Regions from separate parts of the Nonomuraea sp. NPDC050153 genome, predicted to be linked through region 3. Evidence: riboswitches for the same ligand, from Rfam matches in the RefSeq annotation. Region 3 holds a riboswitch; each other region holds the start of a gene.
What was found. A riboswitch is a leader RNA that binds a small molecule or an ion and turns the genes downstream of it on or off. The one in region 3 is predicted to bind S-adenosylmethionine.
Positions count from the first base shown of each region.

Region 1: it holds a riboswitch for S-adenosylmethionine, as region 3 does, so the genes downstream of both, thrC (threonine synthase) here and ACIBQ1_RS20975 (PotD/PotF family extracellular solute-binding protein) in region 3, are expected to answer to the same signal.
Region 2: it holds a riboswitch for S-adenosylmethionine, as region 3 does, so the genes downstream of both, ACIBQ1_RS40665 (GNAT family N-acetyltransferase) here and ACIBQ1_RS20975 (PotD/PotF family extracellular solute-binding protein) in region 3, are expected to answer to the same signal.

Region 1 covers NZ_JBITJQ010000040.1:27,296-32,841, reverse strand. The annotation lists gene groL (chaperonin GroEL) at 1-248, opposite strand, end outside; gene ACIBQ1_RS52895 (cold-shock protein) at 675-875, opposite strand; gene ACIBQ1_RS52890 (MoaD/ThiS family protein) at 1,120-1,395, opposite strand; gene thrC (threonine synthase) at 1,420-2,652, opposite strand; SAM riboswitch class I at 2,666-2,807, opposite strand; gene ACIBQ1_RS52880 (RNA polymerase sigma factor) at 2,887-3,441, opposite strand; gene ACIBQ1_RS52875 (trehalose-6-phosphate synthase) at 3,473-4,903, shown strand; gene ACIBQ1_RS52870 (hypothetical protein) at 4,910-5,482, opposite strand; gene otsB (trehalose-phosphatase) at 5,518-5,546, opposite strand, start outside.
Region 2 covers NZ_JBITJQ010000023.1:119,235-124,780, reverse strand. The annotation lists gene ACIBQ1_RS40680 (hypothetical protein) at 1-498, opposite strand, end outside; gene ACIBQ1_RS40675 (FAD-binding oxidoreductase) at 834-2,378, opposite strand; gene ACIBQ1_RS40670 (ABC transporter ATP-binding protein) at 2,596-3,504, opposite strand; SAM riboswitch class I at 3,790-3,890, shown strand; gene ACIBQ1_RS40665 (GNAT family N-acetyltransferase) at 3,898-4,572, shown strand; partial or broken gene ACIBQ1_RS40660 (tetratricopeptide repeat protein) at 4,599-5,018, opposite strand; gene ACIBQ1_RS40655 (hypothetical protein) at 5,017-5,546, shown strand, end outside.
Region 3 covers NZ_JBITJQ010000007.1:370,254-375,799, forward strand. The annotation lists gene ACIBQ1_RS20965 (ABC transporter permease) at 1-832, opposite strand, end outside; gene ACIBQ1_RS20970 (ABC transporter ATP-binding protein) at 829-1,941, opposite strand; gene ACIBQ1_RS20975 (PotD/PotF family extracellular solute-binding protein) at 1,920-3,035, opposite strand; SAM riboswitch class IV at 3,090-3,210, opposite strand; gene ACIBQ1_RS20980 (MarR family winged helix-turn-helix transcriptional regulator) at 3,307-3,777, opposite strand; gene ACIBQ1_RS20985 (class I SAM-dependent methyltransferase) at 3,965-4,792, opposite strand; gene ACIBQ1_RS20990 (hypothetical protein) at 5,057-5,275, shown strand; gene ACIBQ1_RS20995 (hypothetical protein) at 5,396-5,546, shown strand, end outside.

The sequences.
Region 1 (5,546 bases), on a different contig from region 3:
TCGTCCGTCTTCTTGGCGACTTCCTTGACCAGCTCGGCGCCGATCTTCTCCCACGGGTCCTCGAGCTCGATCTCCTTGGCGATGGAGACACCGTCGTTGGTGATCGTGGGGGCGCCCCACTTCTTCTCCAGCACGACGTTACGGCCCTTGGGCCCCAAGGTCACCTTGACGGCGTCGGCGAGCTGGTTCATACCGCGCTCGAGACCGCGCCGGGCGTCCTCGTCAAACGCGATCATCTTGGCTGCCATAAGGCTAGACCTCCCAGATGCAGGGTGGCTTGTCGTGGACCGAGCCGACGCCCGCGACGGCATGGGTCAGCATCTCCTGCGGCAGACCCCATCGTCCCGATCCGAGTATTGGCACTCTGCTGCACAGAGTGCCAACGAACTGTTTAGCACTCTACCCTGCCGAGTGCAAGCGAGAAGCCTCCTACCGGGGCTTTCCTCCCCGTATCGGCTTGCGTGGCGGGCCGTGCCCGGCCGTCCGTCGGCGGTGGCGGCGGGACCCCGTACCTGCGAAGAGCCGCGTCCAGGCCACCGCAGGTAGCGGGATCCGTACCCACGACGAGCCGCCTCAACGCGGCTCGCCGTGATCGAGTCGACGAGAGAAAGGTGGCGGGTTCGCCCGGACTGCGTTGCCGTGCGATCCCCGCCGGTGCATACCAGGGGGGTGTATCAGACCGCGCGGACGGACTCCGCTTGAGGTCCCTTCTGGCCCTGCGTGATCTCGAACTCGACGCGCTGCCCCTGTTCGAGAGATCGGTACCCGTCCATCATGATCGCTGAGTAATGGACGAATACATCCTTACCACCGTCTACCGCGATGAAGCCGTAGCCCTTGTCCGCGTTGAACCACTTGACGGTGCCCTGCGCCACTTCCGACTCCTCTTACTGGACTTTCAGATCTCACCCATTCCTCCGCGAGACCCGTTATCGCCCGACTTAACGGAAAATCAGCCAGACGATCGCCCTCGACCATACCTGTGGCACGGGGTTTGGCAACAGAGTCAATCTGCAAACGACGCATTTCTTCGCATCGAAGGCGGTTCAACGTTTCATTTGGCCTGGAAATGGAGAAGGCGCCCACTAGGGGCGCCTTCTCAGGTGTGATCTATGGCACTCAGCCGCCGGCTACGGCCGGGATGATTGAGATCTGAGTGCCCTCAGGTGCCGGAGTGTCCAGCCCGTCGGCGAAACGGACGTCCTCTTCCCCAACGTAAACGTTGACAAAACGACGAATCTTGCCCGATTCATCCAGAATTCTCGCGCCGATCCCCGGGTAGTCGGAGTCGAGCTGGGTGAGGACGTCACGAAGAGTCGCGCCCTCGCCACTGACTTCGGCGTTGCCCCCGGTGTAGGTGCGCAGAATGGTGGGAATCCGCACCGAAACGCTCATGGTTTAACTTGCCTTTCCTGGTTGTCAGACAGCCGCGCGGAACGCGTCGAGGGAGGGCCGGATCACGGCCGTGGGCTGGGCGTCGTCGCTGATCGCGTCGAGCGTCTTGAGGCCGTCGCCGGTGTTGAGGACCACGGTCTCGGCCTCGGGGTCGAGCCGCCCGCTCTCAACGAGCTTCTTCAGCACGCCCACGGTCACCCCGCCCGCGGTCTCGGCGAAGACGCCCTCCGTCGAGGCCAGGAGCTTGATCGCGGCCACGATCTCGGCGTCCGTGACGTCCTCGACGGCCCCGCCGGTGCGCCGGGCGATGTCGAGCACGTACGGCCCGTCGGCCGGGTTGCCGATGGCCAGCGACTTGGCGATGGTGTCGGGCTTGACCGGCTGTACGACGTCGTGCCCCGCCTTGTACGCGGTGGAGACCGGCGAGCACCCGGCCGCCTGCGCCCCGAAGACCTTGTACGGCGTGTCCTCGACCAGCCCCAGCTTCACCAGCTCGCGGAAGCCCTTGTCGATCTTCGTGAGCTGCGAGCCGGAGGCGATGGGGATGACGATCTGCTCGGGCAACCGCCACCCGAGCTGCTCGGCGATCTCGTACGCGAGCGTCTTGGAGCCCTCGGCGTAGTAGGGCCGCAGGTTGACGTTGACGAACCCCCACTTGTCGCCCAGCGGGTCGCCGATCAGCTCGGAGCAGAACCGGTTGACCTCGTCATAGGTGCCGTCGATCCCGATCAGCTTGCCGCCGAACACGCGAGCCATGGCGATCTTGGCAGCTTCGAGGTTGGCGGGGATGAACACGCACGCCTCGAGCCCGGCGCGCGCCGCCGCCGCGGTGACCGCGCCCGCGAGGTTGCCCGTGGAGGAGCAGGAAAGGGTGTGGAAGCCGAAGTTACGCGCCGCCTCGACGGCGATGGCGACGACCCGGTCCTTGAAGGAATGGGTGGGGTTGCCCGAGTCGTCCTTCACGTACAGAGACTTGAGGCCCAGCGCGCGCCCGAGGTTTCCGGCCTTGACCAGTTTGGTCCAACCGGGGTTCATATTGGGCTTACTGGCGACGTCAACCGGCACCGGGAGCAACGACCGGTAACGCCAGATGTTGGCGGGACCCGACTCGATGTCGGCACGGGTCACCTCGCCGAAGGAATAGGCCGCTTCGAGCGGCCCGAAACACTCCAGACACGCGAAGCTCGGACCGAGCGGGTAACGCGTGCCGCACTCACGGCAGGACAGACCGACAGCAGGACCAAAGTCGAGCGACATGAAGCGAGGCCTTCCCTCATCTTCGCCCGCGGCCACCTTGACCGCAGACCGGAATTGGCACCTTGTCCCGGTCGGCCTCGCCAGGTCGCGAGTCTCAAGCCGGGAGGGTTGCCGGGGCTTCGCAGGGCCGGTCCCTCCACCCCTCTGGATGAGCAATATGCAGTTGTTGAAATGGACTCTACCCGCCCATGAGGCCGGGATGGCCACCTGTCTCAGGATGCGGGACGCGGCGTCTCAGCGATAATCATCACCCAGCACTCCCTGCACGTATTTGCGGGCCTGATGGATGCGCGACTTGGCGGTGCCGAGCGGGATGCCGAGCTGCTCGGCCACCTCGTTGTAGTCGAGCTGGACGATGTCGCGCAGCACCAGCGCCTGCGCCAGGTCGGGCTTGTCGGCCTCCAGCGCCTCCATCGCGTCGAGCAGGTCGAGCCGCGAGCCCGCGATCACGCTCACCCGCGCCACGTCGGGCTTCTGCGTGGGCAACTCGTCGGAGGTCTGCTCGGCCGCCCGCCGTTTGAGCGACCTGTACGTGGTGCGCGCGCAGTTGGCCGTCACGATGTGCAGCCACGTGCTGAACCGCGCCCGGCCCTCGAACCGGCCGATGTTGCGCGCCACGGCCAGCAACGTGTCCTGGGAGGCTTCCTCGGCGTCCTGGTGATAGGGGAGGATCCGGGCGCAGTGCCGCATCACATCGGGCTCGATCCGCGCCAGGAGCTCGCCAAGTGCGCGATGATCTCCTCCGGCGGCCGAGCGGGCGAGTTCCTCGGTTAGCTCATCTAGCGCCATAGCTGGGATCCTATGGGCGAAGGGAGCGTAGATGAACAGCGTCCTGGTGGCCTCCAACAGAGGACCCGTTTCTTTTACCGTCTCGGACGACGGTGAGCTGACCATGAAACGCGGTGGCGGCGGCCTGGTCTCGGCGCTGTCCGAGGTGGCCAGGAAGGACCGCGTGCTGTGGGTGTGCGCGGCGCTGTCCGACGGCGACCGCAGCGCCGTGCGCCTGGTGCCCGGCGGCCGGATCGACCACGCCGGATACGACACGGGCCCGCTGCGCATGCTCGACATCCCGCCCGCGACCTTCCACCGCGCCTACAACGCCGTGGCCAACTCCACCCTGTGGTTCGTCAACCACCTGCTCTACGACATCCCCAACTCGCCGAACTTCGGCACGAGGTTCGAGCGCGAGTGGGAGTCCTACCGCGACTACAACGGCGCGTTCGCGCTGGCGCTGGCCGAGGAGGCCGGCCACGGCGCCCGCGTCATGGTGCAGGACTACCACCTGACGCTGACCCCGGCCATGCTCCGCGCCGAGCGGCCGGACCTGCGCATCGCGCACTTCAGCCACACCCCGTGGGCGCCGCCCGAATACTTCTCGCTGCTGCCCGACGAGGTGGTCGGCGAGGTCCTGGAAGGCATCCTGGGCGCCGATCACGCCGGGTTCCTGGCCGACAGGTGGGCGCTGGCGTTCATGGACTGCTGCGAGGCGCTGCTCGGCGCGGAGGTCGACCGCGTGGGGCGCAGCGTCACCCATGAGGGCAGGACCACCCGCATCGGCGTGCACAGCCTCGGCGTCGACGGCGACGCGCTGTGGGAGCGCGCCGTCGAGCCCGACGTCGAGTCGCACATGATCGCGCTCAGGGAGCAGGTGGGCGACCGCCGGCTGATCGTCCGCATCGACCGCACCGAGCTGTCGAAGAACATCGTGCGCGGCCTGGTGGCCTACCGCGAGTTCCTGGCCGCCCATCCCGAGTGGCACGGCAAGGTGGTGCATCTGGCGTTCGCGTACCCGAGCAGGCACGACCTTCCCGAATACCGCGAATACACCGCGTCGGTGCTGCGCTGCGCGCAGGAGATCGAGGACGAGTACGGCACCGAGGACTGGGACCCGCTGATCCTCAACGTCAACGACGACTACCCGCGTTCGCTGGCCGCGTACCGGATGGCCGACGTGCTGCTGGTCAACCCCATCCGCGACGGGATGAACCTGGTCGCCAAGGAGGGCCCGATCCTGTCCACGAGGTGCGCGCTCGTGCTCTCGCGCGAGGCGGGGGCGGCGGCCGAGCTGGGCCCGCACGCGCTCGTGGTGAATCCGTACGACATCAGCGGCACGGCCGCCGCGCTGCACGCCGCGCTCGTCATGCCGGAGGACGAGCGCCGCATGCGGCGCGACAAGCTGCACGCGGCGGCCACCGCCCTGCCGCCGCAGAAGTGGCTCGCGGCCCAGCTCGACGCGCTGGACGAGATCTGAGCGCGGTCAGTTCCAGTCGGCGTTCTCCAGCGTGTCGGACAGCCCCGGCGTGTTCCACTGGTCCACGACGAGGATCTTGCTCTTCGGCAGATACCACTCGCGCTGCGTGAAGCGGGCCAGGACCTTCGCACCGGAGTAGCTGACGCAGGTCGACTTCCACGCGTTGTAGGCGGCCTTGTGCCCCGCCCCGACCTGGCGCAGGCCCCTGGTGACCGTCGGGCCGATGTGCTCGCCCCACTTGCGGTTGGACGGGCACGGCTGCACGTCGCTGGCCGTGTAGAAGGGGTTCTTGCCGGTGTACGGGCCGAACCCCTCGGCGCCGATCTTGATGTACTTGGGGCCGAAGACGTAGAAGGCGTCGCACTCGGGCGTCCCCCAGCCGCTGGGCTTGGCGCACTTGCCGGTCACGATCTGGACCTGGTCGGCGCCGTGGCGGTAGACCTTCCACTTGATCGGAACGTAGAGGGTCAGGCCGTGCCGCAGCTTGACCGCCTGCGCGGGCGCGGCGTGCGCGGGCAGGGCGGTCGCGAGGAGGGTGACCGCGGCCACGGCCGCGGCGGCGAGGTATCGCTTGTGCATGCGCCCGACCCTAGAGAGCGCGACTTGCAGCCCGGTCACGAACGGCTGAAAGCCGCCACGAGTT
Region 2 (5,546 bases), on a different contig from region 3:
GCGCGCGTCCTGCTCGTCCTGGATCAGTCCCCAGGGTCCTGGCTGAACGCCGGTGGCCTGGTAGACGTCGGCGATGAGGCCTCCTATGCAGGCCCAGGTGTGCCAGTTCGCAACGTCGAAGCCGACCAGTTCGAACCCCAGCCGCCGGCCGCCGAAGCCGGGGAACCTCTCGCGCCGGGCCAGCCGTTCCGGGAGGCTCCCGGCCGATGTCTCCCCGCCGCCGTCGGCGATATCGGCCAGCAGCGCCGGAACATCGGCAGTGGCGAACCCGACCCCGAGCACGTGCAAGCCCGTATTGCCGGCCTTGTCGCGCGCGCTCTCAGCCTCCCCCGGACCGGCGAACCAGTCATCCCAACCACCGGGATCCACTGGCACCAGGTCCACCATGCAGTCGCTCATCGACACGAGACCAAGACCAGGAAGACTCATATCCTGCCAATCTTGCCGAACGGCGCGTGTAGCCACTCGATAGCCGGCAAGGACGTAGTCGGGTTCCACCGCGTTGTCTCCTCTCTCGGTCAGCATTCCTGTTCATCCGGACAGCCGGCCTGTTCACCGGCTCACGTACGGGACCGCCGGCGGAGACGGACTCGAGGTGGGCGCCAGGCTGGAACGCGAACCCCTCCGTGGCCGGGTGGTGATCTTTGTAGAGATCTGGATCATAACTGTGAGCTCGCCTCGCAGCCTCGACCGGCCGGTACGCCCCACGTCGGCCGGTCAAGGGTACGGTCGGCTGCCGGGCGCCTCGTCCCCGTCGCGCCGCCGGCGGCGCGGGCTCCGCTCGGCGAGCCGGCCGGTGCCGCGCAGAACCGTACGCCGGCTCTCGCGAGAGGTCAGTTGGGGCGGACGGACAAGGCGTGGCGGAAGACATTGTGCGGGTCCCAACGGCGCTTGATCTGTTGGAGCCGCTGGTAGGTGTCCTTGTAGTACAGCGTGTGCCAGGGAGTGCCCGAGGCGTTCCACCGGGGGTCGGCCAGATCCCTGTCCGCGTAGTTGATGAAGCTGCCGTCATCCGCGTCGCCGGCCGGAACCCCGCCGCTGTCGGCGTAGATGTCTTGGTACAGGTTCCTGATCCAGCCCAGGTGCCGGGTGTCTTCGGCCGTGCCCTGCCAGCCGACGAGGTAGCCGACCAGGAAGACCGAGTCGCGATGGGGCACGGCGGTCGCGGTCGGCGCAACGGCGTTGACCCGTCCTCCATAGGTGTTGATGAAGAGATTCGCGTACGGGTAGTTGTAGTCGGATCGGGTCAGATGCCGATAGGCGGTGGCGATCTGCCGGTCGGTGAGGCGCCGCCGCCGATACCCCGACTTGATCTTGAAGCGGAGGTCGGAGGGACCCGACTCGTAGGCGAAGGCCTGCGTGGCGGCGAGCCACGGAAGGGTGGACGACTGGCGGGCGGGCTGTACGGGGACGCCCTGCCCGAGCGCCTTCACCAGGTCGTCCAGCAGAGCCTGCGCGCCGGTGTCGGTGGCCACCTGCCCGGACAGGGTGATGGTCTCGCTGGGCCGGCTGGGCAGGGACAATTCGCCGTACAAGGCGGCCCCGGGTGAGCCGGGCGCCGAGTTCCGCTCGCCCCATTCTCCGAAGTTCCGGACCAGCCGGACGAACGCCTCCTGGTCGAGCTCCGGCCAGGGCCACTCCAAGGAGTAGTGCAAGACCGTGGAAGGAGGCCGGGGCAGCAAGGTGGCGGGCTCGCCGCCATGAGCGTCCGGGGACCGGAACCAGTACCGGGTGACGATCCCGAAGTTGCCGCCGCCGCCTCCCGTGTGAGCCCACCACAGCTCCCGGTTCGGATCCGACGGTTCCCGGGTCGCCACCACCCTCGTGGCCCTTCCCGAGGGTCCCACCACGACCACTTCCACCGCGTACAGGTGGTCGACGATCAGGCCGTGCAGTCGGCACAGGGCTCCGTATCCGCCGCCGCAGACGTGTCCGCCAATCCCCACGTCGGGACAGGTTCCGCCGGGGATGGTGACACCCCAGCCCAGGAACAGCTTCCGGTACGCCTCACCCAGCGTGGTGCCCGCCTCGACCATGAAGGCGCCGCGGCGCCAGTCGTACTGGACCGCGTTCATCGATGACAGGTCGATGAGCGTTTGCACGGACGGATCATCCACCAGGTTCTCGAAGCCGTGACCGCCACTGCGGACCGCGATCCGCCGACCTGTCCGCACCGCTTGGTCGACGGCCCCCAGTACGTCCTCAGTGGAGGCGGCCGGTCGCACGTGTTCGGGCGCGCACTGGAATCGCTGGTTGTAGCCCCTCGACACCAGCCAGCGATAGCGGGGATCGGCCGGGCCCACCATGTCCGGCGCGCGCGGGGCGAAATCCGGATCGGCGGTGCCAGGGCGAACGGTCCTTTGTGTGGCTTGGCTCATGGTCGGCCTCCTCACGCCCAGCCGCGGTCGGGCGAAGTCGCACTGACTGGCTGATCGACCGCGATTCGAAATACGACGCGTCCAAGCTATGAGGCCGCCGGCTGCAAACCGATTATGCTGACCCCCCTAGTAAAGGTAGGGTCAACCGGATTGTCAGCGACGGATGTGCCCTGCGCGGCAGAACCGCCTCGGCCGCGCCCGCTTGCCGCGATCGACGTCACAGGACTGGCGGGACAGCGACGCTGGGAGCCTCCTGAGGCCGTCCACCGTGCCGTCGAACACGCGCCGGCGGGTCGTCGGGCATGGTGGCGGGGACGGGCTGTGCCCGGGCGGCCCAGCGGCCGTCGTCGCTGCGGATGATGCGTACCGGGTGGTCGAAGCACGTGCTGACCAGCTCACTCGTCAGAACGTCTGCGACCGGCCCGGCGGCCAGGCAGCGTCCGTCGCGCAGCAGCATGGAGTGTGTCGTGGTGGCGGGCAGTTCCTCCAGGTGGTGCGTGACCAGCACGGTCGCCAGCGACGAGTGCCGGGTGCGCAGCGCGTCGATGCTGGCCAGCAACTGTTCGCGGGCGGCCAGGTCGAGCCCCGTGGCGGGCTCGTCGAGCAGCAGGAGCCGGGGCTGCGGCATGAGGGCACGGGCGATCAGCGCGCGACCGCGCTCGCCCTGGGAGAGGGTGGGCCACGCCGCCTGCGCCCTGCGGCCCATCCCGAGCATGGCGATCAGCCGATCCGCCCGCTCGGCCTCCTGCTCGCCGGGCGTCCAGCGGGGCACGAGCGCGGCGGTGTTCGTCAGCCCGGTCAGCACCACGTCGCGGACCCGCAACGGCCCGTCGGGGGTGTGACGCGGGTTGACGTGCCCCAGGTACGAACGCAGCTCGCGGACGTCGACCCGGCCCAGGGTCCGGCCGAGCACCTCGACCACGCCGCGGGTCGGGTGGGTGACGGCGCCCAGCAGTCCGAGCAGGGTGCTCTTGCCCGCCCCGTTGGCGCCGAGCAGCGCCCAGTGCTCCCCGGGACCGACGGTGAGCGAGATGCCCTCCAGCAGGTGACGACCGTCGCGGACGAGATCCACGGCGTGGGCCCGCAGCACGTGCCCGGTGTCGGCCGGACGGGAGACGATCGTCATCGGGCCGCCTCTCCGCCGGCCGTCCGCCCGCGTGCGGCCTCCGCACACTCCGACGGCCGCGGCCCCACCTGCCCAGGCCGGGGCCCGGCTACTGCTGCCACCACGCACGCGCTCCTCTCGGCAGGCCATCCAACTTATCAGGTTATCAGACATCTGATGTTTAGGGCCGCCGCATCACTGCACCGGCCCGGCGGTGTTCTGCAGGCAGGCCGGGGGTTCGGCGTGACGCGGAGCGTGAGTGCTGTTTGACGGCGTTCGGCCCGGCCTGGCAGGATCTCCGCCTGTCAATCATCCAGAGGACTCGAGGGACCTGGCCCTGTGACGGTCCGGCAACCTCCCCGGCGGTAAGCCGGCGGGAAAGGTGCCAATGCCAGGAACGATGAGGGAGTCTCGATGAGCGTGCTGCTTGATGTTCCTGTGCTGACCGGCGATCTGGTACGGCTGGAGCCGCTGGCCATGGGGCACGTGGCGGATCTGGCGGCGGCGGCCGAGGAGGAACGCTCGTCCTACGGCTTCACGCTGGTGCCCCGCGCGCCGGGGATGAAGGACTATGTGGAAACGCAGCTCGAACGCGGTGGGCTGACGCCGTTCGGGCAGGTCCGGGTCGCCGACGGCAGGGCGGTGGGTTGCACCGCGCTGTGGGATCCCCGCACCTGGCCGGATCGGCCCGGCCTGCGGGCGATCGAGATCGGTTTCACCTGGCTGGCCGCCTCCGCGCAGGGCACCGGGATCAACGCCGAGGCCAAGCTGCTGCTGATGACGTACGCGTTCGAGAAGCTCGGCGTCGCCCGCGTCGACCTCAAGACCGACGCCCGCAACCTCCGCTGCCGCCACGCGCTCGAACGGCTCGGCATCCCCTTCGAAGGCGTGCTGCGCTCCTGGTCCATGTCGTGGGCGCCGGGCGAGGAGGGCACGCTGCGCGACTCGGCCATGTTCGCCGTGACCGCCACCGAATGGCCGACGGTAAGAGCGGCATTGCGTGCCCGTCTCACCGCTGTCGGCTCCCGCTCCGAGGCTCCGGCCAGGCGGTGTGCCTCGGCGAGATACCCGACGACGAGTCCGGGATAGGCCCGGATACCGGCCTGCCTCAGGACGGGAATCGAGCGGGTGTGCGCGGTGATCGCCTCGGAGCAGCGCCCCGCCCGCTGGTAGGCCGGCCCCAGGTGCGTGAGGATCGCCCCGCGGGTCAGGCGGTTGCCCGCCTCGCCGACGCGGGCGAGGGCGCGCAGGTGGTGGGTGATCGCTTCGTCATGGCGGCCCGCCCTCCGGTGGGCGACCCCGATGTCATCGAGCAGCGCCGCCTCGCGACTGGTGGTCCCAGCGCCCCGGCGGATCGGGGCGGGCGGCCCGATCTCCAGCCGCCACGTACCGCCCCTGCTCAGGGTCTGGGTGATCGCTCGGACGGTGCCCGCGTGGTGATGCACGAGCGGACGCGAGGGCGTCGGGGGCAGGCCCCTCAGCGGCGCGGACGGGCTTGACTCTGACACCGCGTCAGGCGGCACGGTTCGGGCCATGTCTGTCACCTACGTCGGCTCCGGGCCGTACTGCTACGCCAACTCCCTCGCGATGGCCCTCGGCGACAAGGCGCCGCCTCCGGCCGTGATCGAGGTCCTGACGGGCTCCCCGTACGGAATGCAGCTGATCGGCGGGCGCCTTCCGCTGTTCGACCCGTTCGGCTGGGACCCCGAGATCGGGCTCGACACCGCGATCGACCTCCTCGGCTGGGAGTGCGAGCACGTGGACGGTGGAACCGCCGCGGCGGCGCTCGACCGGCTGCGCCGCGCCTGCCGGAACGGTCCGGTGCTGGCCGGGCCGCTGGAGCTCGGACTTCTGCCCTACCAGCCCGGGTCGGGCAAGGCGGTCGGCGCCGACCACTACGTGGTGGCGCTGGAGGTGGACGACGACACCGTGCTCGTGCACGACCCGGAGGGCTACCCGTACGCCACGCTGCGGGTCGGCGCGTTCGTCGAGGCGTGGCGAGCGGAGCTGATCACCTACCTGAAGCGGCCGTTCCGGATGCGGCACGGGTTCACCCGGCGCGA
Region 3 (5,546 bases):
TCGCCAGCAGCCCCGTGGACACGACGGTCAGCGCGAGCAGCGCGAAGCTCAGCGCCGCCGCCACCGGGTAGTCGAACACCGTCGTCACCTGGTCGTAGACCCGGATGCCGGTCAGCGGCTGGGTCACCCCGCCGACCAGGAGCGGCGTGATGTAGATGCCCATGGCCAGCGCGAAGACGATGAGGGCGCCGGTGACCGCGCCGGGCAGGCTGAGCGGGACCGTGACCCGCAGGAACGTCCTGATCGGCCCGGCCCCGAGCGTCTGCGAGGCCCGGTGCAGGTCGCGGTCCAGGCCGCCGAGCGCCGTCGTGAGCGGGATGATCGCGAACGGCAGCAGCACGTGCGTCACCGCGACCACGACGGCCGGGTAGCTGGTCAGCAGCTGGGCGGGCTGGTCCCGCAGCCCGGACGCGACGAGCGCCCGGTTGACGAGCCCGTTGCCGGACAGCAGCACGACCCAGCCGTAGGTGCGTACGACCACGCTGGTCAGCAGCGGCGAGATCACGATGACGAACAGCAGGGTCCGCGGCACGCCGGGGCGCCGCCGGGCCAGGAAGTACGCGGCCGGATACGCCAGCGCCACGCACAGCACCGCCACCAGGAGCGCGGTGGCCAGGGTCCGGAGCAGGGAGCCGTAGAAGTACGGGTCGGTGAACACCCGGGCGTACTGCTCGAAGGTGAATCCGGGCAGCGCCGCGTTGAAGGCGTCGACGGGGCTGAAGCTGAGCCGCAGCAGCCGTACGAGGGGGACCAGGAACAGGGCGGCCAGGAAGGCGACGAGCGGCAGGACGTATGGCAGGGCGTACGGCAGGCCCGCCCACCGGCGGGTCATCGCGCCTCCGTTTCCAGGAGGATGACGTCGGCGGGATCCCAGCTCGCGAACACGGACGTGCCCGCGCCGGGCGGGTCGCCGGCGCCCGCGCCGGTGTCGGCGACCTGGACGCTCAGGGTGCGCCCGCCGGCCAGCCGCACCTCCACGTGCCACGCGTCCCCGGCGAAAGCCCGATAGCCCACCGTCCCGGCCACCCCACCCGCGCCCGCATCGTCCGGGCCCGGGATGGTCAGGTGGATGCGTTCGGGGCGGACGGCGACGACGGCGCGGTCGCCCGGCCGCAGCGGCAGCGGGCCGCACCCGACGACGAGCCCGCCGGCGTCCAGCGCGCCCGAGGCGGTCACCGTGCCCTCCAGGACGTTCGCCGCGCCGATGAACTGCGCGACGAACCGGCTGGCCGGCCGCCGGTAGACCTCGTCAGGGGTGCCGAGCTGCTCGACCCGGCCGCCGTGCATGACGGCCACCCGGTCGGACAGCGCGAGCGCCTCCTCCTGATCGTGCGTGACGAAGACCATGGTGGTGCCGATGCGCCGCTGGAGGGCGCGCAGCTCCACCCGCATCTCCCTGCGCAGCTTGGCGTCCAGGTTGGACAGCGGCTCGTCCAGGAGCAGCACGGCGGGCCGGATGGCCAGGGCGCGGGCGAGGGCGACCCGCTGCTGCTGCCCGCCGGACAGCTGTCCGGGCCGCCGCCCGGCGTACCCCTCCAGGCCGACCAGGCTCAGCGCCTCCCGCACGCGCTCGTCCCGCGTGCGCCGGTCGAGCCGGCGGACGCGCAGCCCGTACGCCACGTTGGCGGCCACAGTCATGTGCGGGAAGAGCGCGTAGTTCTGGAACACCATGCCCAGGCCCCGCCGGTACGGGGGCCGCCCGGTCACGTCGGAGCCGTCGATCACGATCCGCCCGGCCGTGGGCCGGACGAAGCCCGCGACGCAGTTGAGCAGCGTCGTCTTGCCGCAGCCGCTGGGCCCGAGAATCGACAGGAACTCGCCCTTGCGGATCGACAGCCGGTCCACGTCGAGCACGCGCGCGCCGTCGTACCCGGCGGCGAGCCCGTCGATCTCGACGTGCCCGCCGCCTTCTTCCGCGGTCAGCCGAAGATCTGGTTCCACCGCTGCTGCCATTCGTTCAGCTTGGGGGTGGCGACCGCGTAGTCCACCCAGATGAACTTCTTGAAGACGTCGGGACCGTGCTTCACCTTCTGCTCGAACGGCTCGCTGTAGGAGATCGAGTCGTTGCCCGCGGCGTACCAGGTGCCCTCGGCGAACGGCTTCTGGTTCCGCGCGGCGGTCAGGTAGTCGAGGAACTTGTTCGCCAGGTCGCTCCGCTGCGTCCCGCCGGCGATGAAGTACGAGGTCAGCGCGCCCACGGGGCCGGACTTGGGGTAGGTGAAGCCGATCGGGGAGCCCGCCTGGGCCATGGCGAAGGCGCGGCCGTCCCAGAAGGGCATGATCCAGGCGTCGCCGTTCTCGATGACGGTGGCGGCGTTGCCCGCGTTGGCGGGGAAGGAGGACACGCAGCCCTTCAGCGTCGCGAGCTTGTCGAACGCCTTGTCCACGGCGGCCGGATCGGACAGCTTGCCGCCCTGGGAGGTGACCAGGGCGGAGAAGAACTCCAGGCCGGGGTTGTAGGTGAGCGGCGGCAGGGCGACGTGGCCGCAGTACTGCTTGTCGAAGATGTCCGCCCAGTCCGCGGGCGGCGTCTTGATCTTGTCGGTGCGGTAGAGGAGGCCGGTGGAGCCGGTGGTCAGCGGCACTCCGTACTGCTTGCCGTCGTACGCGGACTTGCCGGCGAGCACCGGGTCCAGCTCCTTGAAGTGCGCCAGCTTGTCGGTGGCCAGCGGCTGGAGCAGCCCGGCTGAGGCCGCGGGCAGCGACGCGTCCGGCGTGAAGGCGATGACGTCGAACGGTGGGTTCTTGCCGCCGGCCGCGCGCAGCTTGGTGAGCCATTCGGCGTTCGCGCCGTAGACGAGGTTCACCTTGGCGCCGGTGTCGCGTTCGAACGGCTCCACGAACGACTTCTTGAACAACTCTCCCCACGCTCCCGCGAACGCGGTCACCGTGAGCTCCTGCTTCGCTCCGCCCGAGGAGCCGCCGGTGCCGGAGGAACCGCCCGAGGAGCCGGCCGTGTCGACGCCGCCGCAGGCCGTGACCGCCAGCGCGAGCACCATGCCCAGTCCCGCGAGGCGAGTGAATCCGCCCTTCATCTTTCCCTTCCCATTTCGAGCAGCCGGCCAAGGGCGCATGGCAGCACGACTCGACATCCGCGCTTGCCGCCAGGAGCACCGTTCAGCTCGACGACCATGTCATCACCCGGGGCACCCCGCCGCGGTGGGAGGGTTGCCGTCCAGCAAGCCGGGGCTTCGCACTGGACTCGTGACATAAGCGACTATATCAGTAGGATTTACATAGATATGGCGCAGGGCGATGTTTAGTGGCCTTTGTCTCTTTTGTTCCGGTCTTCCTGGGGGTCGCGCGTCAGCGCGCGGTCGCGTCGGCGGGCTCCATGAAGACCACCGGGACCTGGTTGTCCTCGACCACGCGGCCCAGCAGCCGCCCGAGCGCGTCGCGCTCGCCGGGCTCCAGGCCCGAGGGGAGCTCGTCGATCCGCGCGCACGTCGCGGTGTAGAAGGCGTCGGCCAGCTCGGCGCCCCGCTCGGTGAGCGCCACGCGGACGGCGCGCCCGTCATGCGGGTCCGGCTCCCGCCGCACCAGGCCACGCTGGGCGCTGCGGTCGACCAGCTCGGTGAGGCTGGACTTGGCCAGGTGCAGGATCCCGCCCAGCTCCCGCATCCCGTACGGCTGCGCCATCAGCACGCACAGCAGCTGCCCCTGCTGCGCGGTGATCCCGTATTCGCGAGCCGACTCCGCGTAGACGGCGTTCACCAGGAAGGAGGCGCGCACCAGCCCGGCGACGACCCCCATGTGCCCATCCGCTGCCTTGGCCATGCCGCCGACCCTCTGATTGATTCGGAAAGCGAACGATCAGTCTAGCAATCCCGCGGCGCAGGGTGTCAGTCGTTGATCAGGGCGTTGATCAGGGCGTCGCCGAGGGCGATGCGCGCGTAGCATCCGATCATGGATCGGCCACCCCCGGCCAAGGCCGCATGACCAGCCGCCGGCGACCATCCTGGACTCACTCGGCGCGCCGTCCGACACGCAGGACGCTCAGATAACGGCGTGACGCCCGGTCGCCCATCCGCGTGCGGATGCGCTCGGCGACGGCGTCGAGCAGGGGCTCACGGACATCGCGGTCGAGCCTGCGATACAGCGACGTCGAACGAAGGTGATCGGCGAAGCCGTCCCCGTCGAACCATTGAACGGTCGGGTGCCAGCGCACGATCGTCGGGCCGAACAAGCCGCCGGGATCGTCGACCAGACCCCAGCCCACGTCGGTGGTGCGCACGTCGTCCTCCAGCGGCGGATGACCCCAACCAGGATTCCCGGGGCAGAAACGCTCGTGGAGATCGGCGGTCTCGGCGTACACCTCGGGCTCTCCCAGCCGGCGGACGACGACGTTGCCGAGCAGTGCCATCCAGCCTCCGGGACGGAGCACGTCGTGCGCCCGCCGCCAGCCGATCGACGGGTCGACCCAGTGCCACGAGGACGCGGCCACGAGGACGTCGAAGCGTCTGCCGCGGTCGTCCCACTCCTCAAACGTCGATCTCTCGACTGTGACGTTGCGGAAGCCGGCGAGCCGCCGGCGCGCGAGTGCGGCCATCTCCTCGCCCGGCTCGACCGCGGTCACCGAACATCCGAGCGCCGCCAGCGAGCGCGTCGCCTGACCGGTACCGCAGCCCACCTCCAGCACCGACGACCTTTCGTCCATCCCGGTGATGCCGCCAAGGTCCGCGAACAACTCGTCGGGGTATCCCGGCCGGACCCGGTCGTAGAGCTCCGGCACCTCGTTGAACACCCGACCGAGGTCACGTCGCTCCGGGCGCGTCTTCGGATCATCAGCCACGAGCGCAAAGGCTAGGAGACTCGTCCACGGGGACGCCACTGGTTAACGGCAACCGCCGACGTCACTGCGAGCAGCGGGCCACACGTCGATCACCCGGCCAACGATGCGAGCCGGGCCACGAGTCACCGGCAAAGGCGACCGCACCCGGCTCGGCGTCTGCCCAGCTTGAACTGATCGTGAACAGAATTGCTGAACACTTGTGTTCGGGGGCGCGCTTCCAGCATGATCATGATGTATCGCTTCCCGGATTTCAAGGAGGAACGGATGCGTCTACGTGCAGGGCTCCTGGTAGCCGGCATGGCCGCCGCGATCGTCAGCGTGCTCAGCGCCCCTGCTTCTGCTCAGGCGGCCGCCTGGACGAAAATCGGCGTGTACACCAGCAAGTACAACTGCGTCGACGCCGGCCAGATGTGGGTCCGCGAGGGTTGGAACGAGTACGAGTGCTCAGGGAGCGGCAGCTACTGGGAACTCTGGGTCCGGTAGTGCGGTGAACGGGACGCCGTCCTCGGCGGCGAGCTTCTCCAGGCGATCAAGGCGGACATGCCGGAGGGCCCACGGAAAACCCCCGGCGTTCGGGCGTGTCCCGGCTATATGGTGCCGTTCGTGGACACTCTGGAAAGCCTCGTCATCGCCCGCCGGCTGCGCGTCCCCATCGGCGCCGCCCCGGCCGGCTCCGCGTCCGGCTGGGGTGAGACCGCCGCCCGCCAGCTCGACGCGGCGCTGCTCAGCGTCGGCTTCACGTGCTCGGCCGCGC